DNA from 4 places in the Virgibacillus carmonensis genome. Region 4 is predicted to be linked to each of the others. Evidence: riboswitches for the same ligand, from Rfam matches in the RefSeq annotation. Region 4 holds a riboswitch; each other region holds the start of a gene.
What was found. Region 4 has a riboswitch for thiamine pyrophosphate ahead of thiD (bifunctional hydroxymethylpyrimidine kinase/phosphomethylpyrimidine kinase). Riboswitches for the same ligand answer to the same signal wherever they lie in the genome.
Positions count from the first base shown of each region.

Region 1: another riboswitch for thiamine pyrophosphate. It lies ahead of AC3G7N_RS13235 (lipoate--protein ligase family protein); the one in region 4 lies ahead of thiD (bifunctional hydroxymethylpyrimidine kinase/phosphomethylpyrimidine kinase).
Region 2: another riboswitch for thiamine pyrophosphate. It lies ahead of thiT (energy-coupled thiamine transporter ThiT); the one in region 4 lies ahead of thiD (bifunctional hydroxymethylpyrimidine kinase/phosphomethylpyrimidine kinase).
Region 3: another riboswitch for thiamine pyrophosphate. It lies ahead of AC3G7N_RS10635 (ABC transporter substrate-binding protein); the one in region 4 lies ahead of thiD (bifunctional hydroxymethylpyrimidine kinase/phosphomethylpyrimidine kinase).

Region 1 covers NZ_JBYQFJ010000016.1:37,954-44,014, reverse strand. Annotated here, with positions in the region: gene AC3G7N_RS13245 (VOC family protein) at 10-360, shown strand; gene lipA (lipoyl synthase) at 536-1,480, opposite strand; gene AC3G7N_RS13235 (lipoate--protein ligase family protein) at 1,484-2,308, opposite strand; TPP riboswitch at 2,461-2,566, opposite strand; gene AC3G7N_RS13230 (M4 family metallopeptidase) at 2,861-4,525, shown strand; gene AC3G7N_RS13225 (BsuPI-related putative proteinase inhibitor) at 4,604-5,098, shown strand; gene AC3G7N_RS13220 (S66 family peptidase) at 5,205-6,061, shown strand, end outside.
Region 2 covers NZ_JBYQFJ010000014.1:10,173-16,233, reverse strand. Annotated here, with positions in the region: gene AC3G7N_RS12190 (DUF6884 domain-containing protein) at 1-375, shown strand, start outside; gene AC3G7N_RS12185 (N-acetylmuramoyl-L-alanine amidase family protein) at 489-1,310, shown strand; gene AC3G7N_RS12180 (M3 family oligoendopeptidase) at 1,380-3,161, shown strand; TPP riboswitch at 3,226-3,330, shown strand; gene thiT (energy-coupled thiamine transporter ThiT) at 3,421-3,993, shown strand; gene AC3G7N_RS12170 (hypothetical protein) at 4,417-5,838, shown strand.
Region 3 covers NZ_JBYQFJ010000011.1:23,621-29,681, forward strand. Annotated here, with positions in the region: gene AC3G7N_RS10615 (dihydrolipoyl dehydrogenase family protein) at 1-1,305, shown strand, start outside; gene AC3G7N_RS10620 (rhodanese-like domain-containing protein) at 1,373-1,747, shown strand; gene AC3G7N_RS10625 (SgcJ/EcaC family oxidoreductase) at 1,747-2,196, shown strand; gene mscL (large conductance mechanosensitive channel protein MscL) at 2,288-2,671, shown strand; TPP riboswitch at 2,748-2,858, shown strand; gene AC3G7N_RS10635 (ABC transporter substrate-binding protein) at 3,004-4,005, shown strand; gene AC3G7N_RS10640 (thiamine-binding protein) at 4,008-4,298, shown strand; gene AC3G7N_RS10645 (ABC transporter permease) at 4,298-5,056, shown strand; gene AC3G7N_RS10650 (ABC transporter ATP-binding protein) at 5,058-5,795, shown strand.
Region 4 covers NZ_JBYQFJ010000049.1:2,425-8,485, reverse strand. Annotated here, with positions in the region: gene thiE (thiamine phosphate synthase) at 1-578, opposite strand, end outside; gene thiM (hydroxyethylthiazole kinase) at 584-1,378, opposite strand; gene thiD (bifunctional hydroxymethylpyrimidine kinase/phosphomethylpyrimidine kinase) at 1,375-2,208, opposite strand; TPP riboswitch at 2,340-2,441, opposite strand; gene AC3G7N_RS19635 (VOC family protein) at 2,511-2,885, opposite strand; gene AC3G7N_RS19630 (GNAT family N-acetyltransferase) at 2,901-3,362, opposite strand; gene AC3G7N_RS19625 (GNAT family N-acetyltransferase) at 3,418-3,885, opposite strand; gene AC3G7N_RS19620 (NUDIX hydrolase) at 3,886-4,317, opposite strand; gene AC3G7N_RS19615 (maltose acetyltransferase domain-containing protein) at 4,420-4,977, opposite strand; gene AC3G7N_RS19610 (GNAT family N-acetyltransferase) at 5,154-5,972, opposite strand.

The DNA of each region.
Region 1 (6,061 bases), on a different contig from region 4:
GACGTCGAAATGAATCCAATTATTAATCAAATAGGAACAGTGTTTATACCAGTAAAGGACATTGAAAAGGCGAGAGATTGGTATTGTGATATTTTAGGGCTACCTGTGACAGAGGAAATTTTATTTGATCACTTATATGTTTTGCCAATGCAAGGAACCGGAGTTGTTCTAGACAGTAAAATATATCATCGTGAACGAATCTACCAAAGTCCCCCATTCCATTTCAATACATCCGACATTGAAGAGGCGTATGACTTTATGAAGGATAAGGGAGTAAAGATGGTGACGGAAATTGAACATAATCAATGGTTCAATATTAAGGATTTGGATGGCAATATTTTGATGATTTGTGAATGCTGAAAAAAGAAGCTCCCAACTAATTTGGGAGCTTTTGATGTTGTGATTCATCCTATGGAGAATGTTCAAAAAATCGCCAAATGATAAATGGCAAATCTCTTCGTTAAAAGAGGAACTTCTACTAAACCTAATTTCTAATTCGGCGACTTTTTGAACACGTATTTTTTATACTGCTTTTTTAAAACGTAAAATCAACTGGTTTCTTTTCGTTCTCTTCGTATTCTTTCATATACTTAATTCTGCGTTGTGCGGATGTTTGACTAACTTGTTCATCTGCATGGTAAGAAGAACGTACAAGCGGTCCAGATTCACAATGCTGGAATCCTTTTTTCAGTGCAATTTCCCTGAGATCAGCAAACTCGTCTGGATGATAGTATTTTTCAACATTTAGATGCTTTTTTGTTGGCTGTAAATATTGGCCAATTGTCATGATGTCAACGTTATGTGCTAAAAGATCATCCATTGCTTGTACAATTTCTTCTTTTGTTTCACCCAGTCCTAACATGATACTTGATTTAGTTGGTGTCTTTGGTGCGATTTCTTTTACCCGTTTCAATAGTTGCAGGGATCGATCATACATCGCACGGGCACGTACTTTCTTAGTCAATCGTCTTACTGTTTCGATATTATGATTAAAAATATCTGGTTCACTGTCCATTAATGTATGAAGACTTTCGTAATCTCCTTTCATATCGGAAGGCAAGATCTCAATCGTACAAGCAGGATTTGCACGGCGAATAGCACGTACTGTCTCCGCGAAAACTGCAGCACCACCATCCTCTAAGTCATCCCGAGCAACAGCGGTTACGACTGAATGCTTTAAGCCCATAATAGCTACTGATTCTGCTACGCGTTCTGGCTCTCCCCAATCAAGCTCATTTGGTAAACCGGTTTTCACTGCACAGAACCGGCAGCCTCTGGTACAAGTGTCACCTAAAATCATAAATGTAGCGGTTTTTCGCTCACTCCAGCATTCATGAATGTTTGGACAACGTGCCTCTTCACAAACGGTATTTAAATTCTTTTCTCGCATCAGCTTTTTCAATTTATTATAAGACTTGTTCGTATTAATTTTTGTTTTAAGCCATTCCGGTTTACGTATGTATTCTTCTTGTTTTGCCACCTGTCACACACTCCTCTGATGATATAAGTTCCATTCTTCCCCGGCATATTTCGTTTTTGCTAAATCATGAACTTCTTTCCATTGACTATCGGAAAGCTGAAGTGGTATAAAATCCATGTTCAGTTCGGATTGAAATCCTTTCCGAAATGCTTCTTTCAAATCATCGTATGTATGTTGCTTCTTGGTGATCTCATTTATGGTAATTGCTTTTTCAGAAAAGGCATTACGTTTTGTTTCCCTTATTTTTTCAGTTGGAAACTTGAACAAATCAAATAACATTTCTCTATTCATGCTCATTGGAATGGAACCATGCTGCAGAAGAACGCCTTGTTTTCGTGTTTGTGCATTTCCTGAGATTTTTTTGCCAGCTACAACCATTTCATAAAAGGCAGGTTTTTCAAAACAGACATCTGTTCTTTCCTGTCTTTTCTCTGGAATTGCGTAATCTGCCTGAATACCTAAATGTTTATAACCTTCTAATATACCTTTTGATAAAACAAAGTAAGCAGCGCGAATAGAGGATGGAATATATTCCTTCTTTTCCGAAACTACAATACTATAGGTTAACTCGTCGTCGTGTAATACAGCACTACCCCCGGTTAGGCGACGTACGAATTCACAGCTGTGTTTTTGTATGTTCTCGAAATCAATAGCCCTCTCTGCTTTTTGAAAATGGCCAACAGAAAGGCTAGGCTTTGACCAACCATAAAACCGTAATGTAGGGGGGATTTTTCCTTCACTATGCCAGTTAAGCAATGCCTCATCAAGCGCCATATTAACCGAAGCACTACTAAAGCCCGTATCAATAAACCCCCAAGTCTCATTCACATGTTACACCTCCAAATGTTGAGAGCAGTGGCTGGCACCGCCCAAATATTATAGAAAATAACGCGTTACTTTGGTTAACTTGCCCAAATAAAAAAACTGCATCCTTGGTGTGGGGTGCAGTTCGTTTGATGTAGTTGCTTTTGTGAAAAGTATACACCTCGACTTCACTTCCCCACGCTAGTATTATCTAGTTCGAGTAAAAGGGTCAGAACCACTGTCGTTCTTCTCAGCTGTTAAAATGCTCCCCTAGTGCTATTGATTAATATGTAGTTTTTCTATGTATATCTTAACGGGTTAAGAAGGTAATGTAAAGACTACAGGATACAAAAAACCTAACATATATACCTATCAAATTTGTCGCATTTTGCTACTTTTTTCCTGTTAAAGGTGAGAGTGTGGTGCTTTGTAACCGTTTTCATGAAAGTTGGAAATAAATCTATGAAACTATTAATTAATTTGCTAAGGTTTAGGTATACGGCCGTATGTATAGTAATAAGCGTGCAAATCAAATAGTATAATAGGGAAAGGTGATGTATTTTGAAAAAGGGAAATCTGAAGAAAACGATGACTGGAACAGCCTTAGCGTTAAGTTTAACTTTAACTGGTTTTGCAGGTACTGCCGGGGCTGCCGAGACTGGCGATAAGGCTCTTGAGGAAATGAAGGCGATGACAAAGTCGAATTTCGATGTAGTTTGGAATAAGGACAAAAATGTGCCAACTTTTGTTTCAGGAACGTTATCTGGAAAACCTGTAAAAGGTGTCGGCCAAGTAAAGCAATATCTAAAAGATAATAAAGAGCTTTACAAGTTAGACCCCAACTCTGACCTTACATTTGTAGAGAAGTCGAAAGATGATCTTGGAATGACGCATTACGAGTTTGTGCAATCTGTTGATGGCGTTCCGGTTTACGGTGCAAGGTTTACAGTCCATACGAATGAAAAGGACATCGTTTCTGCTGTTACGGGTGAGGTTCATCCTGAGGTTGCTAAAGAAATGGACACTAACATGAAAGCAGACCTGTCAAAAAATGCTGCGATTGAACATGCATGGAAATCGATTGATTTGACTAAAAAAGAAACCAAAGCAAAGAAGGAAGACAAGGAAGCTTTAAAAGAAGCTAGTAAACTGTCAAATTCAAGCGTGAAAAATACAGCGGAAAAAGCAGAATTAGTAGTTTATTCGAAAGATGGTGCTAATAAACTAGCTTATCATGTGGAACTTCAATTCATTTACCCTGAACCTGGAAATTGGCAGATTTTTATCGATGCAAAAGATGGTTCAGTAGTTGATTCGTACAATGCAGTGACAGATGCTGGTGCGGCTGATGGTTATGGGTATGGTGTACTTGGTGATTATAAAGAATTAGATACTTATTTATCAAACGGAACTTATTTCCTATATAATGTAACTAATCCAATGAGCGGTGTCATTGAAACATTTACAGCGAACAACGGGACAAGTTTACCTGGCTATCGTTCAGCTGACAGCAATAATGCTTATACTGGCAATTCACAAGGAGCAGACGTAGATGCTCATGCTTATGCAGATGAAGTATATGACTACTTTTACGATACTTTCGGTCGAAATAGCTTTGATGGAAACGGGTCTACCATAAGGTCAACAGTACACTATGGTTCCAACTACAACAACGCATTTTGGAATGGGCAACAAATGGTATACGGTGACGGCGACGGATCTACATTTGCACCACTTTCAGGGGCACTTGATATCGTGGCACATGAGTTAACTCATGCAGTCACCGACTATTCAGCAGATCTTGTTTATCAAGACCAGCCTGGCGCACTAAATGAGTCGATGTCAGATGTGTTTTCCGTGTTTGTCGAAAGAGAAGACTATCTACTAGGAGAAGATGTTTATACACCTGGAAGATCGGGTGATGCACTAAGAAGTCTTTCCAACCCACCAGCTTACGGGCAGCCTGGTCATATGAGAGATTACGTTTATACGAATGCTGACAATGGCGGTGTTCACACGAACAGTGGAATACCGAATAAGGCTGGATACAACACGATCACCAGCATAGGTGTATCAAAATCCGAGAACATTTACTATCGTGCACTCACTGTTTACTTAGGACCATACAGTAACTTCAGCGACACACGTGCAGCATTACTTCAATCTGCAGCTGACTTCTACGGCTATGGTTCAGAATACAATGCCGTGTCGAATGCTTGGAATAATGTAGGTGTATATTAGGAAGAATGTTTAATATGAAATAATGCTGACCAACGGTCGGCATTATTTCGCTTAAAATGAGCTAAAGGAGATGTGCTAATGCCCTTTATTCGACTGTCGTTATTTTTAATTCTGATAACGGTATTAGTTGCTTGCAACCAACAGGAGCAGACTAACGAAGCAAGTGACAAATCTAACGAGAACCAGGGAAACATAAACGAGAACGGTGATTCCTCTGTCAGTAGTGGAGGCATTGTTGCAGGTGAATTAGAGGCGACACTCCAGGTTGAAGGAGACCATGCAATTTTTAAGATAAAAAATCAAACAGGGCAGGTAAAGGAACTAATCTTAGCAGGAAAAACATCGTATGAATACGTCATTATCAATGAAGACGGGGAAACAGTCTTTCAAAAATCACAAAGCAAAGCCCAGTACGAGCAGAAACATCCAATCACATTAAAACAAGCGGAAGAGGTCGAATTTGAACTGCATATACCGAAAAAATTGCAAGAGGGTAGGTATTCCTTAACAGCTATATTGCATACTGACCCCGTTTTGAAGGCGAAAACGACATTTGCGATTGAAAAAAATTAAAAGCCAGTTTTCTGCACCTATTTGCAGGCTGGCTTTTTCTTTTTTTGATACATAAAATTTTTTTGCGTTATACTAAAAGAAATATTAGTTTGGGGGGAGGCCTACAATGATTACGTATCCAATTTTACAAAAGGGCGGAACAGTAGGAGTTACTGCACCGTCGTCGGGTGTGGAACCTGAGTTGCATGACATGTTTAAACAGGCAGTTAGTCGAAGCGAGGAAAAAGGATATCCAGTAATCTGCGGAGAAACCGTGTGGACACAAGAAAAGGCAAAAGCAGCTCCCGCTGAAATAAGAGCAAAAGAATTCAATCGGATGATGCAGGACGAAAAAATTGATATTATCATCCCTCCTTGGGGCGGGGAACTTCTAATTGAGGTAATCGACAAGTTGGATTTTGATTCCTTTCAGAAAAAATGGGTACTAGGATATTCGGATACAAGTGTTTTGCTACTTGCTACTACATTAAAAACTGGAATGGCGACAGCGCATGGTACTAATTTTGTAGATCTACGTGGCGAATATTCTGATACGACAACGGCCATGTGGGAGGAAGTATTGGCTACGAAAGAAGGAGAGTCGATCATCCAATATTCATCTGATAAGTTTCAAAAATCATGGGATCATGAGCACCTATCCCCTGAAGTATTCCATTTAACCGAGCAAACTACGTTGAAAACTTTATCAGGTGAAAACACCAGACTAAAAGGTAGATTGCTGGGCGGATGTATTGATGTAATTAGACATTTGATAGGTACACCTTATGGGAACATTCATGAATTTCAGAAAGAATCTATCCATAATGAGCCAATCCTATGGTATTTTGAAAACTGTAATTTAGCGACAACTGCCTTACGGAGAACACTTGTCCAAATGAAGTTAGCGGGCTGGTTTGATAATTGTTCGGGCATCATGTTCGGTAGAAGTAGTGCGAATGATTCAGTGGAGAACTATGATATAGA
Region 2 (6,061 bases), on a different contig from region 4:
CATACTTATATCGGAACATTCCATACATTTTGTCGTAACTACGCGTTGCAATTTACCGATCAATGGGTGGTTTTGTCGGCAAAACATGGCTTTTTGATGCCAGAAGATATAGTGGATGAGAATTACGATGTGACGTTTAATAAGAAAAGTAATGAAATTATTTCATTTGACCGTTTGCAAAAACAGGTAAAAGCGAAACAACTTGATCAATTTGACGAACTAATTATTTTGGCAGGAAAAAAATATAAGAAAGTAATTGAAGGTAGCTTTGACAATAACATGTCTATGAAGTTTCCACTTGAAGCATACAGTGGAATGGGTTACATGCAACAAGCACTAAAGAAAGCTGTTGATAATGACAGTCCGTTACATTGATTTTTGAGAGTGATGAAAGGCATTTATCTGCCGTTCACTTATAGAAACAACTGCCACCTTTTAAAAAGTACTATCGATTGTAGAGATAGTACTTTTTAAAGGAGGAAATAGATATGAGGCCATTACTAATTATTGATCCGGGACATGGGGGAAAGGACCCTGGTGGTGGGTCCAATAAATTTTGGGAAGAAAAGAATTTAAATTTAAAGATATCCTTATACCAGTACAATCGGTATAAGCAATTAGGAATACTCGTTTCTTTAACAAGGCAATCAGATGTAACACTTACACCTGAAGTGAGAACAAGAATTGTACGAAATAGTGGGGCGACGTTTTGCCACTCCAACCATATAAACGCTGGAGGCGGAGACGGGGCTGAGATTATACATTCTATATATGGTGGGAAAGAAATGTCTAGAAAAATAGCAGCCGAAATGAAAGCTGCCGGACAGAATGTTAGACGAGTTTTCACTCGAAGGTTGCCATCAAATTCTAACCTGGATTTTTATTTTATGAACAGGAATACGGGAACAATCACTACATCGATTATTGAATATGGATTTGCTGATTCAGAAAAGGACGACATTCACCAGTTACAAACACAATGGAAAACCTATGCTGAAGCAGTAGTGAAAGGATTTTGTTTGTTTACTGGAAATGCCTATTTTTTGCCAACCGTACAAGGTGAAACAAACCCAAGCAAGCCATTAGAAATCTTAAAGATACCTGCGAGTGCTAACTCATGGCGTGTGTATCCATTAGATAAGAAGCCTGTTAAAGGTAATGAAAAAGGATTTCTTAGGCCGTCCAAATTTAATGGACTCAACTATCAGGTTCTTGGAAACCCTTTAAAACACGTTTATACAGTCAAAACACGCGATTTTGGCACTGTAAACATATATGCACATCCGGAAACTGGAGCAACATTTAAGTGAAAAATGATGCAACTATTCTAAATCATCGGTATAATAGAATTAGAATTTTTACTATTGAGGAGAGATTGAATGGAAAAAACGTATGAGCTCACATGGGATTTGGATACTATTTTTAAGGGTGGTAGTGACTCAGAACAGTTCGACTCTTACCTAAAAGAGATTAAAGCTTCGATGGAAGAACTTTTAGGTTCCGTTCAACAATTTAATCCGACTAGTGGTCGTGCAGACACGTTAATTGGTATTGTTGATCGGTTTGAGGTTACGATGAAAAAACTGCGAGAAGCTTTTGCTTACATAAGCTGTTTAAGTGCGCAAGATGTAAAAGATGCAAAGGCTAGTATGTTAGTAGGAAAGCGCAGTGAACTAAAAGCAGAAATGGATGCAATCCGTACAAATCTTGATCAAAAATTAGTGCAAATAGATGATGCGAAATGGGAAGAACTTTTGACACACTCAACACTTAACGAAGTATCGTTTGTATTAAATGAGAATAGAAATAAAGCGAAAGAACAATTATCTGTAGATCAGGAAGTAATGATCAATGACTTAGCTGTAGATGGCTATCATGGCTGGAGTCAAATGTATGATGCATTAGTTGGGAACATGAGTGTTGAACTTGAAATAGATGGTGAGCGTAAGTCCTATTCAGTTGGGCAGGCGTCCAATAAATTAAGCAATCCTGACCGTGCCGTTCGTGCACATGTTGCAGGACAGATTGACAAGGCTTGGAAAGCTAATTCAGATCTTTTTGGACAAACGCTCAATCATTTAGCTGGATTTCGTTTACAAAAATATAAGCATCGTAAATGGGATTATGTTTTGAAAGAACCACTCGAAATTAATCGTATGAAAAAAGAGACGCTTGATGCGATGTGGAAGGCAATTACCGATTATAAGCAGCCATTTGTAAAATTTTTACAAAAAAAGGCTGACTTATTAGGACGTGAAAAGCTAAGCATGTTTGATATTGGTGCTCCTCTTTCAGATTCTGTTGAAACAAAAACGTTCTCAGAGGGCGCCGATTTTATTGTGAAACATTTTCGCACCTTCAGTCCAAAAATGGCGGACTTTGCACAAATGGCGTTTGATAAGCGGTGGATTGAAGCTGAAGATCGTGCTGGGAAAAGACCTGGTGGATTTTGTACAAGCTTTCCAGATAGTGAGCAAACACGGATTTTTATGACGTATTCGGGAACATCCTCTAACGTTGCAACATTGGCCCATGAACTTGGTCATGCTTATCATCAACATGTGATGAATGATATTCATGGTTTAAATCAAGGGTACGCAATGAATGTCGCAGAAACGGCTTCCACCTTTGCTGAGATGATTGTAGCGGATGCATCTGTAAAGCATGCAAACGATGATAAGGAAAAAGTGTCTTTACTAGAGGATAAAGTGCAGCGTGGTGTAGCATTTTTTATGAACATTCATGCTAGATTTTTATTTGAAAATCGCTTTTATGAAGAAAGAAAACAAGGCATGGTATCCGTTAAGCGATTAAATGAATTGATGGTAGAAGCGCAAAAAGAAGCGTATTGCGATGCTATTGATGATTATGATGAAAACTTCTGGGCTTCTAAACTGCATTTCCATATCACTGGTGTACCATTCTATAACTTCCCGTACACATTTGGCTATTTATTCAGTCTTGGCCTGTATGCACATGCATTAGAATCTGACGGAGACTTTGAAGAGGACTATATAGCATTGTTGCGTGACACCGGTCAAATGAATGTTGAGGACCTGGCAGCAAAACATTTAAACATTGATTTAACGAAGCCCGATTTCTGGGAGAGTGCGATGAAGCTGTGTGTCAAGGACGTTGAGGAATTTCTCGATTTATCCTGATACATTAGTATTGTTAAACTACTAGAAATTCGTTATAATAAATGTAATGAAAAAAGCAATATAAAAAGCCTACAGGGGGAGCCATTTGGCTGAGAGTGAACATATATTTGTTCTGACCCTTTGAACCTGTTAGTTAATACTAGCGTAGGGATCGTGACTTTTTTGATGGATAAAAAGCAGTGCGCGAGGAATCCACCATCAGGAAACTTCCCCTAGGCATTGCTTTTTTTGTTTGGAAAAAATAGGGGAGGTAATAGTTTTGCGTTCAAAAAAGATTTTATTTTTAATTGAGGTATCCATTTTTACAGCATTAGCACTCGTATTAGATTTAATTCCATTTTTGTCGTTTAAAATCTGGGCTCAGGGTGGATCGATTTCACTGGCGATGATTCCGGTCTTTATTGTTGCATTTCGGTGGGGGATCAAAGGCGGTTTGTTGTCCGGGTTCCTCTGGGGAGTTTTACAGGTGGCGACAGGTACGGCTTATATTTTAACCCCAATCCAAGGAGTCTTGGATTACGGGGTTGCTTTTACTGTTTTAGGTTTTGCTGGGATTTTTGCTAATAAAGTACAAAAAGCAGTTAAAGATAGTCGTACAAAAAAATACTTAACATACATCATGTTCGGCGTATTGTTGGCTTCAAGTCTACGTTTTATTGCCCATTATATTGCGGGTGTAGTCTTTTTTGAGTCTGCAATCGATGGGCAAACGGTCTGGATGTATTCGTTACTATACAATATATCCTACATGATACCATCATTTATTATTTGTACTGTCGCTGTGTTCCTCTTGTTCCACAAACAGCCAAGAACATTGTTAAACGCAGCTTAATAAAGTTACTCAACAAATGACAGCCTTGATTCTTATCAAGGCTGTCATTTTTGTTGTATACTGTCTATAAGAGGTGATGTTAATGCGTGAGTTAATTGGCGTGTGCCAATCATGTGGTAACAACGTGTATTGTGAGAATGGATTTTTTAATGGCCATCAAGAAAATGGTAAGCTTTTATGTAGTGAGTGTGCTGAAAAATTAGATAATGAGAATGGGTAGGCAGCCTTTTTTTAATAAGGTTGCCTTTTTGTATGCTACATACTGATGAAACCGTAAAAGTTACTGATGATCGATACGGGTCACAAGAAATAATAGAATATGTACTACCCATAGAATCGGGAGCTTTCTTTCACTCAATCTTGTAAAAGTGCATAGGCTATAGCACATTCAAAAATAAAGGATGTGAGAAAGGAAGTAGAAATATGGAATTAACCGTTTCACATTGGTTATATGGATTTTTTACGTTAGTAATTATTGGAACCATGATTTTCAAGAAGGGTGTTGTACTTCCCACCTTACTTGGAACGTTCGTGATTGCGTGGGTGTATAAAGGGAGCTTGGTTGATGGATTTACCGCAATCTTCAATGCCAACCTTGTTGCAGCAACGGAACTATTCAGTATCTTCCTAATCATTACATTTATGATGGCATTACTTCATGCTTTACGAGATCTTGGTGCGGATCGGCGAATGATTCAACCAATTCAAAAAATGATGGTTAATGGTCATGTATCGTTTTTCGTTTTAATCGGGGTAACGTATGTCATTTCGTTATTTTTCTGGCCAACACCTGCTGTACCGCTTATTTGTGCGTTATTGGTTCCTGCAGCTGTTCGGGCGGGCCTTCCAGCCATGACAGCTGCAGTGGCAATTGCTTTGGCTGGGCAAGGAATGGCACTTTCGTCTGATTATATTGTACAGGTAGCTCCAAGTTTATCTGCCAAGTCAGCTGGCATCAGTACTGCAGCAGTAACAGATACGGCGTTAATTTTATCACTGATCACTGGTGGTGTAGCAATTCTATTGGCTTATCTCATGTATCGTAAGACAATTCGTAAAAAGGACAGTCCACTAATTGCAGAGGATTTAGCAAGACTGGAAACAGCAACTGAATCTACAAATATGCCCCATGGTGCACATTTATCAACATGGAGTAAGGTATTTGCAATAGTGGTACCAGTATCCTTGTTGGCAGTAGTCATTTATATGATCTCCACAAAATTAACGTCTGGTCGTATGAGTGGCTTTGAAGGTGGTGGTGGTGCAGCATTTATCGGGGGCGTTGCTGTTATCTTATTACTACTTGCGACAGTTGCGTTTGGTAAGCATCATGCACTGGATTACGTTAGTAATCACATTACAGAAGGATTTATTTTTGCCTTCAAGGCGATGGGACCAGTAATTCCGATTGCAGGGTTTTTCTTTTTGGGTAGCGCAGATTTTGCTGGAAGCATTCTTGGCATTGATGAAAATCCACCTGCATTTCTGTTTGATATTGTTCAATCTATTCAACAGTTCCTGCCACAAAGTGCTTTACTAGCCGGGTTTAGTGTATTAATTATCGGTATCATAACCGGACTAGATGGATCTGGATTTTCAGGTCTACCATTAACTGGAGCGTTAGCTGCTTCTCTTAGTAATGAATCGATTGATACAGAAACTCTTGCAGCAATAGGCCAAATGGGTGCAATTTGGACTGGTGGTGGAACGCTCGTCGCTTGGTCTTCTCTAATTGCTATTGCGGGTTTCTGTGGGATTTCTGTCATGGACTTGGTTCGGAAAAACTTTATTCCGGTTATTGCTGGCTTGCTTATATCCACAATGGTTGCGATCTTTTTACTTTAAATCTGAGGCATATGTTTGGAAAAATAGGGTAATCATTAGTATAAGGAATTAAGAGGATGTTTAAAAAAGTCACCAAATGATAAATGGCGAATCTCTTCGCTAGAAAAGGAATTTCTACTAAGTGCCCCACGTCCTGTGGGTAGCATAGAAGTCAACACATCGCGCGCAAGTCTGGTCCTCAAGACTTTCGTGCCTCGACCTTCTTATTTCTAATTCGACGACT
Region 3 (6,061 bases), on a different contig from region 4:
ACAGGTCCAGGAGGTGCTAGTGTAGCATCAAAGTGTGCCAGTGCTGGCTGGAACGTTGCCATTTTAGATGAACGTGAGTATGGTGGCACATGTCCATTACGTGGTTGTGATCCAAAGAAAGTATTAGTAGGAGCGGCTGAACTTATAGACCGAAATAAGCGGATGCAAGGAAGCGGAGTTCAATCCACTGTTCAAATAAACTGGCAGGAGCTGATAAAGTTTAAAGATACTTTCACAGATCCAGTACCAGAATCTATGGAGAAAAGCTTATCTGAATCGGGTGTTACAACATTACATGGTACAGCAAAGTTCGTCGGTGAAAACGACATTCAAATCGGCGATCAAAAACTTACTGGTAAAAATATTGTTATTGCTACAGGAGCTATTCCAACACCACTTCCAATCGAAGGTTCAGAACATCTTACCATAAGTGATGAATTCCTAGATCTTAAAGAATTACCGAAGCACATCGTATTTGTGGGTGGCGGCTACATATCATTCGAGTTTGCCCATATTGCAGCACGAGCAGGTGCAGAAGTTCACATCGTTCATCGAAGCGACAAACCTTTAAAAGCATTTGACCAAGAGTTGGTTAACGAACTGCTAGATAAATCCAAGGATATTGGCATTCATGTTCATCTTAATAAGCCAGTAAATTCTGTAGTGAAATGTGAAAATGGCTATACGGTTAATTCGGATGAGGTTTCTTGGGATACTGATTTAGTTGTTCACGGTGCTGGACGAGTTCCTGCAATTGAAAAATTAGATCTAGAAAAAGGAAATGTTAAAAGTGGAAAGAGTGGTGTAACTGTAAATGAATTTTTACAAAGTTCATCAAATGAGCATGTCTATGCGATTGGTGATGTAGCAGATACGGAAGGACCGCCGTTAACCCCGGTTGCTAACATCGATGCAGGTACGGTTATCAGTAATTTATTAAAAGGAAATCAGAAGAAATCGATGTATAAAGGAACACCATCTGTAACGTACACTGTTCCAAAACTTGCGTCAGTTGGTATTTCTGAGGAGAAAGCGCGTGAGACTGGCAAAGATATTGATATCAATCATTTGGATACATCTAGTTGGTTCACCTATAGCAGAACCAACGAAACCCATGCTGCTGTTAAAATCATTACGGATAGAAGTAATGAGCTTATTTTAGGTGTGCATTTACTTAGTGATGAAGCTGATGAATTGATTAACTATTTTGCAATGGCTATTCAACTAGACCTGACAACTGATCAACTTAAAAACATTACTTTTGCTTATCCATCTGCGGCATCGGATATTGGTGCACTAGTCTAATCATTGACAAGCGGTATTAAGTACGATAGTTTTCCTATTAGTGTACTTAATAGGGAGTTGTTTTTAATTGGAAAACGTTTTAGTTATCGTTCTGGCGATAATCTTTTATTTATTGTTAAAAAGAATCATGCCGGTAATTGGTGTGAGACGTAAGAGCCCCTCTGAATTGCATGGCCATTTGAAGGATAAAGGTAAACAATTTATCGATGTTCGTTCAGCTGAAGCATATAAGCAAGATCATATACGTGGTTTTGAAAATATTCCATTGGGTGAGTTATCGTCAAGTATTGAAAAACTTGAGCGAAGTAATGAAATTGTTCTCATTAGTGATAACAAGAGGCAAATGAAAAAAGCGAGTGCAAAAATGAAAAGAAGAGGATTTCGATACGTTACAACTGTACAAGGTGGTATTCAAAGTTGGAACGAAGGAGGAAACAAATGATGGCCTCATCCGAATCAAATGAAGTTTATAAGCTCTATCAACGATTAATAGATGCATGGAATAATCGCGACGCAAATGAAATGGCGGAACTTTTCACAAATGAAGGTGAACTGATAGGGTTTGATGGGAGTTTAACAAGCGGTAGTGATGAGATTTATTCCCATCTCAAACCAATTTTTGAAGAACATCCAACACCACCTTTTGTGTATAAAGTTAAAGGGGTGCGAAAACTAGATTCAGATACAGAGATTTTGCGGGCTATAGCTGGTATGGTTCCGCCAGGACATTCAGATCTTGATCCTAATCTAAATACCCACCACACGCTCGTAGCTGTTAATAAAGATGGAAATTGGCAGATTGAACTTTTTCAAAACACCCCAGCTCAATTTCATGGTAGACCGGAATTAGTTGAAAAAATGACAAATGAATTAAGGGATATAGCAAATTAATAAAAATGGACTTCCGCACATAGGAAGTCCATTTTTTCATACTAATTTCTAAGTATCTTTATATATATAAACTAGGGTGGAGGTGACATTCGTGTGGGAAGAATTTAAAGCATTTGCAGTGAAAGGCAATGTTCTTGATTTAGCAATTGCAGTTGTAGTGGGAGGAGCGTTTGGGAATATCGTCTCATCTCTAGTCGATAATATTATCACGCCCCTGATTGGAATTTTGTTAGATGGTATTAATTTTTCCAACTTAATGTACAAGATCGGTAGCGCACAAGTTACGTATGGCATCTTTATTCAATCGGTGATCAATTTTGTTATTATTTCATTTACTATTTTTATATCTATCCGGTTATTAATGAAGATTCAACCTAAAGAGGACTCAGTTGAAAATAAGCCCCCAAAAGTTGATTCCAAAGAAAAACTCCTTATTGAAATACGTGATTTACTAAAAAACAAAAATAGGAAATAAGTCATTTATTATTCAACGAACTCCGGGGGTGACAGGCACCGACCAATCTGTTAACATAACTATGACAACTAAATAATGAAAGTTGTGGGGGGACCAGTGCATGCTGGTTGAGATTGTATCCGTTAGATACTGACCCTTGGAACCTGATCTGGTTGAAACCAGCGTAGGGAACATGTTCAGACGATAATGATAATGTATTTTCGTATGCGCCCTAGGACCGTTCCTATGGCGCTTTTTATATGTCTTTTTTATCATACATAATCCCTAACGCTTGTGAACAATCCGATCAATCCAAAACCCAAAGTACGGAAAAAAAAGAGGGGGAATGGAATATGAAAAAAGTATTACTAGCATTAACCTGTGTCCTTGTTCTTATTGCATGTAGTAAGGGCGATGAAACCAGCACGACAACAAAGAATCAAGAATTACAGGAAATATCGATTGTCCTTGATTGGACACCAAATACCAATCACACAGGAATTTATGTCGCACAAGCAAAAGGATATTTTGTTGATCAAGGTTTAGATGTGGAGATTGTTATGCCTGGAGAAGTAGGTGCAAACCAGTTGGTTGCCTCAGGTAAGGCCGATTTCGGTGTTAGTTATCAAGAGGGAGTCACCCAGGCCCGTGTGCAAGGCGTACCAATTGTATCAATTGCTGCTGTCATTCAGCATAATACTTCAGGATTCGCATCACCAAAAGAAAAGGGAATCGATTCATTAAAAGATTTTGAAGGTAAAACATATGGAGGGTATGGCGCTCCTGTGGAAAAAGCAATACTTTCCTCTTTAATGAAAAAAGAAAATGCTGCTATTGAAAAAGTAGACATCGTAAATATGGGTAATACAGATTTTTTCACAGCGGTAAAGCGTGATATCGATTTTGCTTGGATATATTATGGATGGACTGGAATAGAGGCAGAACTTCGAAATGTCGAATTAAACATGCTCTATTTAACAGACTACTCTGAGAAGCTGGATTACTATACGCCAGTACTTGCAACAAATGAAAAAATGATTGAAGAAAACCCGGAAACTGTGAAAAAGTTTATAGCAGCAGTTTCAAAAGGATATGGATTTGCAATAGACCAACCAGATAAGGCAGCGGAAATATTAATTGAAGCGGTTCCAGAAATAGATGCGGAATTAGTAAAAGCAAGTCAAAAATGGTTATCACCAAAATATCAAGCAGATGCAGAACAATGGGGAGTGCAAAAGCTTGAGGTTTGGGAGAATTATGCGGGCTGGATGTATGAACATGATCTACTAGAAAAAGAGTTGAATAGTAATGCAGCATTCACAAATGAATTTTTACCTAAAAAAGAGGAGGAGTAAGTATGAGCAATTCATTAGTAAGCATTCAAATTATACCAAAGACAAAAAACGGGGAGAATGTTATTCCATACGTAGATGCAGCGATTGCCGTCATAGAAGAATCGGCTGTTAAATATGAAGTTCATCCACTTGAAACAACCATGGAAGGAGACTTGTCAGAGCTCCTGGTGGTCATTGAAAAAATGAATGAAAAGATGGTTGAACTTGGGAGCGAAAGTATCATTTCACAGGTGAAAGTTTTCTATAAACCTAGTGGTGCATCCATGGATGAGTTAACGAAGAAGTACCGCTAATGAAAACTATGATGCAAAAAGGATGGAGACCTACAGTAGTTCTCCTCCTTCTATTTATATTATGGGAGGTGGGTAGTAAACTATTCGAAATACCGACATGGCTCCTTCCAGCACCGTCGCAAATTTGGCAAGTTGGTATTGATGAATGGCAAGGCTATCAGCACCATCTAGTATCAACGATAACATTAACATTGGTTGGATTTTCAATTGGAAGTCTAGTTGGAATAGTTGTTGCAAGCTGTCTGCACTTACTTCCATTGGTTAGAGAGGTATGTTATCCATTAATAATTTTATCGCAAAATATTCCTATTATCGTACTGGCACCATTACTTGTCATTTGGTTTGGTTTTGGGATGCTACCAAAGGTTATCATTATTACACTAGTTTGCTTTTTTCCTATTGTCGTAGCGGCATTAGATGGATTTAGGCAAACAGATCGTGATTTAAAGCATTATATGAAAATGGCTGGCGGAACAAGAAGCCAAATTTTTCGTAAACTCGAATGCCCACATGCGATGCCATCTGTTTTTTCTGGATTTAAAATATCCGCCACCTATAGTGTAATGGGGGCAGTAATAGCTGAGTGGCTTGGAGCCAGTGAAGGAATAGGTGTGTATATGACTTTAGCATCCTCTTCATTCCGAACCGATCGAGTATTCGTAGCGATAATGTTGATTATGATGTTGAGTCTATTATTTTTTGCATGTATCAATCTTCTAGAGAAGAAATTAGTCAAATGGAAACCAGAGAGGAGTTAATATGGGAAAACTTCTAGTAAACAAGCTATCCAAATCATTTGGAAATAAATCTGTTCTGGATAAAGTAACATTTACGGTGAATGAAGGGGAATTTGTTACCATACTTGGACCGTCTGGAAGTGGGAAAAGTACATTATTTCATTTGATTGGTGGCATCATTAACCCCGATTCAGGCGATATCTATTTAGATGAAAACCAAATCAATGGGAAAAGAGGGTCAATTAGTTATACACCACAAGCCCCTTCACTATTACCGTGGAGAACAATTCTTCAAAATGTTTTACTTGGTGCAGAACTAAGAGGTGAGAAAAATGAGGAGGAGGCATTGAAAATGATTGAGCGTGCTGGATTGAATGGCTATGAAAAGGCGTATCCCCATGAACTTTCAGGTGGGATGAGGCAGCGTACCGCATTCATTCGCAGCTTATTAAGTCCCCAAGCACTGATTTGCTTAGATGAACCATTTTCAGCCTTGGATGAATTTACCCGGTTGGATATGCAAAAATGGTTGTTGTCAATTTGGGAAGAGTATAAGCGATCGATTCTTTTTGTCACACATAACATTGAAGAAGCGATTTATTTATCAGACCGTATTATTGTCTTGTCAGCCAATCCTGCAACTGTTAAAAAAGAATTTACCATACCTTTTAAGCGACCAAGAAATGAAGATTTACTTTTAACAGAAGGATTTTTGCAATGGAAAAAAGCCATATATCAGCAATTAAGTAATCTCGGTTAAAAAGATCACAAAAATGTGTTGCCTTTTTCTCCCTTGGGATTTAAACTATAAAACGTTGTGATTTTGGATAACAAGGGGGCCTGCAACATGAAGGATAAAGATAATGAAATGGTTAGAAAAAATTTCACAGATATACTTTGGTATATACCACTGATTGTTTTTGTTGTTGGGGTTATTGTCATGAATGTTAATTAAATATCTTTAAGATATAAGGTCAACGTCTTTCAGAGGTGTTGCCCTTTTTTGTTTTGATTGATGAATATAGA
Region 4 (6,061 bases):
CTAATTGCTGAAATAATCGATATACCCGACGCTCCAGATTTCATGATATCCCCTGCATTTTCCCTTTTAATCCCACCAATTGCTACAATTGGAATAGTTATTCTTTCACTGACTTCCACTACTCTTTTTATCCCTATTGGATCGAGTGCATCCGCTTTGGTAGATGTTATGAAAATAGGTCCAATTCCAAGATAATCAGCACCTTGTTGCTCGGCAAGGACTGCTTCTTCGACAGTTGACACTGATACACCAACAGACATATAGTTTGGAAGTCTTTCTTTTACGTTAATCAACGATTCATCTTTTTGACCAATGTGGACACCGTCAGCATGAAGCTTAATGGCCAAGGCAATATCATCATTCACAATGAACGGAACATTATTATTCAGACAAATATTACGAAGTTCAATCCCTAACTTATACTTTTCAACACCCGTTTTGGCGGCAAGCCCCTTTTCCCGATACTGAAAAATTGTAATACCCCCATCAATTGCTTGTTGTAGAACATATGCAGGATCCTCTATTGTATTTGTGCTACCCATAATAAAATATAAGCGAAGACTTTTTTTATCTACCATCTGCTTTATTCTCCTTTTAAAGTGAGCTCGCGAAGACTTGCCTTTGCCTTAACCTTTTCTTCAGTTAAGGTATACAATTCATCCAATAAGGATGGTAAAAACGTTCCCGGACCCTTACAGTGCTCCATTGCTAACTCTGCTGCTACACCATAACTACACACTGCTTGCACAGACGCATCATAGAAATCTCTACTTACACTAAGAAATGCACCAACAATTGCCGTTAATAAACACCCGGTTCCTGTAACATTTGGAAGCATTGCTACCCCGTTTGTGCATTGCGTATACTTATACCCGTCAGTGATGGTATCGACTTTTCCTGTTGCAACAACTACCGCCTTATATTTTCCAGCAACATGTGTGGCTGCTTCAGGGTCAATTTCATCTACTAAGGTATCAGCACCTTTTATTTCGGCATCCAACCCTGCTAGTAAAGCTATTTCTCCAGCATTACCACGGATAACTGACACATCAACTTTGGATAAAATTTGTTTGATTGCACTCGTACGAAAAGATGTCGCACCAATTGCTACTGGATCTAAACTAACTGGTATGCCTTTTTTATTGGCCGCTTTTCCTGCAAAAATCATCGCATTAACCTGATCTTGTGTACATGTGCCAATATTTAATACGAGCGCATCCGCATGTGATGCCATTTCAGCCGCTTCTTCAGGGGCATTTGCCATAGCAGGTGAAGCGCCTAACGCCAATAATCCATTCGCTGAAAAATTAGCAACAACCGTGTTCGTGATATTATGAATTAGCGGTTTTTGATTTTTGATCTGTGTAAGATAGTTCATTGAAAAATCCTCCTATTCCTTTCTGGCAATCCTTGTAAACGATGACCCCAATGGTTTGTTGGACCATTTCCTTTTCCAAGTTTTAAGCTAAAGCGAATAGCATCTGTGATAAATAATTTCGCTGTCTTCACTGCATCATAAACAGAATTCCCTTTTGCGAGTTCAGCCGCGATGACCGCGGAATACGTACACCCTGTTCCATGTGTATGTTTGGTATCTATTCGCGCAGTGGGAAACCTGTGTATGTCAGCACCGTCATATAAAACATCAACCGCTTCTTCGCTAAAATGATGACCACCCTTCACAACCGCCGCATTCGCACCAAGCTCATGAACAATACGCCGCGCTGCATCTTCAGCATCTGCTACGGACTTGATAGATTCAGAGAGTAACACTTCTGCCTCTGGTACATTTGGCGTAGCAACTGTTGCAAGTGGTAATAGCCGTTCAATCATTGTTTGTTTCGAATTGACGTCCATCAGATGGTCACCACTTTTTGCAACCATTACAGGGTCAATCACATAGGGGATCGAGTGCTTCTCAATTGCCTCTGCTATAACCACCATCATCTCTGAAGTGGCAATCATTCCTGTTTTGACTACATCTGGTGAGATATCCGCTAACACACTTTTGATTTGTTTCTGGATAAAATTAGTGGGTAAGTGCTCTACATCCTGAACGCCAATCGTATTTTGTGCTACAATCGATGTCACAACACTCATCCCATAAACCTCACGCTCCTGAAAAGCTTTTAAATCAGCCTGTATCCCAGCACCTCCTGTTGGATCGGTGCCTGCAATGGTAAGTACGGTTGGAATAGAATGTTTCATAGAGAAGAGCCCCTTTCATTCAGAATTGAACATCCAATAGGGGCAGTGAAGAATCTGATGCGGAGTATTTTTTAAACAAAAAACCACCCCAGAAATTGGAGTGGTTTGTATTTATACAAAGTTGTCTTTGATACAACCGACCTCCACTTTCCTACGCTAGTATGAACTAGATCAGGTTCAAAGGGATTAAGAATTTCCTTATCTCAGCCAAAATGGCACCCCTAGTGGACTTTCTATTAAGTTATAACCTTACTTAAACACGTATACCTTTTTTTGTCAATTCGATAAATGGACTATTTCTGTTATCCGGTACAAATCATGATAGTATGGTCATCAGGATCCTTTAAGGTAAAAAAAGAAAAGTCATCAAATTCAACGATAACTGAATCAATTTGATAACCAAGGTTTTTCGCAAATTGATAGGAATCATGGATATTATCTGTGTGAAAATTAAACAGTGGATATGGAGAAGGATTAATTATTTTCTTCTCACCCTTTGGTCCAGCATCCAATGTTAAACCTGTATGGTGGTTAATTTTCAGATTAAAGACCGGCTTCGAAACTTCTGATGGTTCATAAGCTTCTCCCAGCAATCTCGCATACCATTCTACCGATCTAGCTAAATCACTGACATGAACAAAAATCGTGTTGATCTTGCTTTTAATAGGATTGTGCATAGGGTAATCCTCCTGTTAAATAGTTTTGACCATTTTATAATTGATAAAGCTAAACCCATCTACTATTTTTGTTTGCGTCGCAAGTACATGATAACTTCGAGAAAGAAAAAAGGGTTTCGCTGTAATGCTTGCGTCAGTCGATAAACGATTAATGTGATGCTGCTTCGCGTCAAATTCGAGCCGTGTAATAATCTCTGAACCAATACCTTCTGCTTGATGGTCTTTATGTACATACAGCAAATCAATCCAACCATCCTCAGTCAGGTTGCCAAAACCTACTATTCCACCATTGATAATTGCAACATATGTAGTGGTTTTTTCTAAGCGATCTACCCATTCATCAAGTGGCTGGGAGTTATTAGCCCATACCTTGACCTGTTCCGTTGAATAATCTTTTCTATTTATTGTTAAGATCGTTCCTCTAAATAAAGTAACAACCTCATTAATCATATTTTCTTCAAACCGTTTTAATTCCAAAAAAACATACCCTACCTTCTTTTTTATTCACTTTATCGTGACCAACATTCATTACCTATCTGACTTGCAGCTCCATCTTTACAAATTCAAACCTACTACCATTCGTTTCCTGCATAAAAGTTTCTACTTCTACAAAACCAGCTTGCTTATAAACCTTTATTGCTCTTTGATTAAAGGTGGCTACGGATAGTGTGATTTTATCTGGGTTATACTTTGTTTTAGCTAAAGCAAGGCCTTCCTCTAAAAAGTCTAACCCATTACCATCCCCTGTTAAGTCAGGCCTCATTCCTAACCCAATGTCCACAGTGGTTGAATCTGTTTTATGAAAGCTGAAAAAGCCAATTACTTTATTCCCGTCCTGCACAACAAACGTCGATTCACTACGTTGTTCCGGATCAATGAACTCCAGAAAATCTTCCGCATCTGCTTGTATATCATAAAAAGAATATTCACCACCATAATGCCAGCTATATGCAATTTCCTCCGCTTGTTCTTGAGTCATGATTGAAAACTTAAATAGCATTTAATTCCTCACCCCTTGAAACACATATGGAATCGATGATGCCAACAAGACCTTCACGCCATTCTTATGATATGGCATTAATTCAGCTGCTGTATTCAAATCTACCCACTTCACTTCTGAAATACCAACACTGGTATCGGTATCTTGAATTGCAAGTTCCCCACCAACAATTTTTGCCTTATAGGTAATAAATAAGGCATGGTGATCATCTTTCGTCATAAAAGCTTCATTCACTGAAACGATATCGTTAACTTCTACCGTTAATCCTGTTTCCTCTTTCGCTTCCCGGACAGCAGCTTGCTCCAAAGTTTCGCCTGCTTCAACAGCTCCTCCAGGCAACGACCAGTTATTATATTTATTGTTTTTCACCATTAATACTTTATTTTCCACTTCATCATGGATAAGTGAATAAGCAACATCTACTCGTCTCAACTTTACAAACCCCCTTATCTATTTTCTAACCAAAATCTTCGTTTCACATTTCCATCTTCTTCCGTAAGATGCTTATCTTCAATACCGACCTCTCATGTCCATTCAATTAATATGCTTAATTAATTTCGCAGGATTCCCACCCACCACAACATTATCCGGAACATCTCTGGTAACGATGGATCCCGAAGCTACAACGACATTGTTTCCTATTGTCACTCCTGGGTTTATAACAGATTTCCCGCCAATCCATACACTATCTCCAATAGTGACAGGCTTTCCATATTCGATACCACTAACCCTTTCCACTGGATTAATAGGATGTGTCGCTGTATAAATATGTACACCTGGGGCGATTGCACAGTTTTTTCCTATCTGTACCTTGCAAGCATCTAGAATGACACAATCAAAGTTAGCATAAAAGTTTTCACCAACATGAATGTTATAGCCATAGTCACAACGAAAACTAGGTTCGATAAATATATTTTCAGAGCAGGAACCAAAAAGTTCTTTTAAAAGTTCTGTTCGTTTCAAATTCTCCGTTTCCAGTGATTGATTAAATAATCGGGTTAACCGACGCGCACGATTGCGCCCTTCTATTAGTTCGGAAACAAATGGATTATACATTTCCCCGGCTACCATCTTTTGTTTTTCAGTTTTAATCATAACCATCTCCTTTTGCTATCACTTTGCTATAATTCCCGTAAAATCATCGTGATTACGGATGACATCTAGCGAATAAGCTAGCAACTTTCATAATCATAAGTGCCAGTCGGATTAGACTTTTATTATATAATATTCTTTCACTTTATCCCCCATTCATTTTAACCATTCTATTATTAAGTCTGATAATAATCCTGCACCTCATAAGAATGAAAACCGCAGTCTTCGTATAGCTTAAGTGCATGTTTGTTTTCAGTAGCCACTTCTAATAGAATGTCTTTTCCCGATGCTTGCTCAGTAAGAACTGTTTGGATCAAAGCAATTCTCCCATAGCCTTTTCCTTGAAATGCTGGAAAAACAGCGAACCCATGAATATAGATTTCCTTATCATCACGCATGATACCTATTTTACCAACTGTTTCCCCATTTACATCGATCATATAGGAAGTTTTCTTATCATTTTCCGCATTACCCTGATTAAATTCACGCGCACCGGCTTCTTCCAAACCAAAACATGCCACATCCAACTTAATTTCCGCTTCCAAATCAGCTGAAGTAGCCTTCCTTAATTGAAGAGGATCATCGCTAACTTCTAACTTTTTCAACTTCCATTTCATTTGGTACTCCGAGAAAGCATATTCTGCAGGAAGGGTTTGCAAACAGCGCTTAGCCGACTTTGACTTAGCCGGAGCATTGACTAAAATTCTTTTTGCATTACTTGGGATCTCTTTTATTGCTTCCTGAAATAAGGTCGTAAATATGCCACATCCTCTTTTATAGGGATGGACCATTCCACAAATTTCATATTCATTGCCAAATCGATAGATAGCTATGAAACCAAACAAGTCATTATTATTATAATGAAAAAAATCCATCTTCTCCTTTTCTTTTCTTGCCTTTAACATCTCCCAATTTAGTTTGAGTTGAATGCTCTCCTCTTTTTCACATATATCTTGTAGCCGTTTAATATCGGTTAATTGTTGTTCGTTCAACATGATGTAACTCCTTTTAATTTTTCGGTTTGTATTTTGCTAACCCTATTTAATTTCTCCACAGGCTTAGTGAATTCCTTTAAATGAAAGCA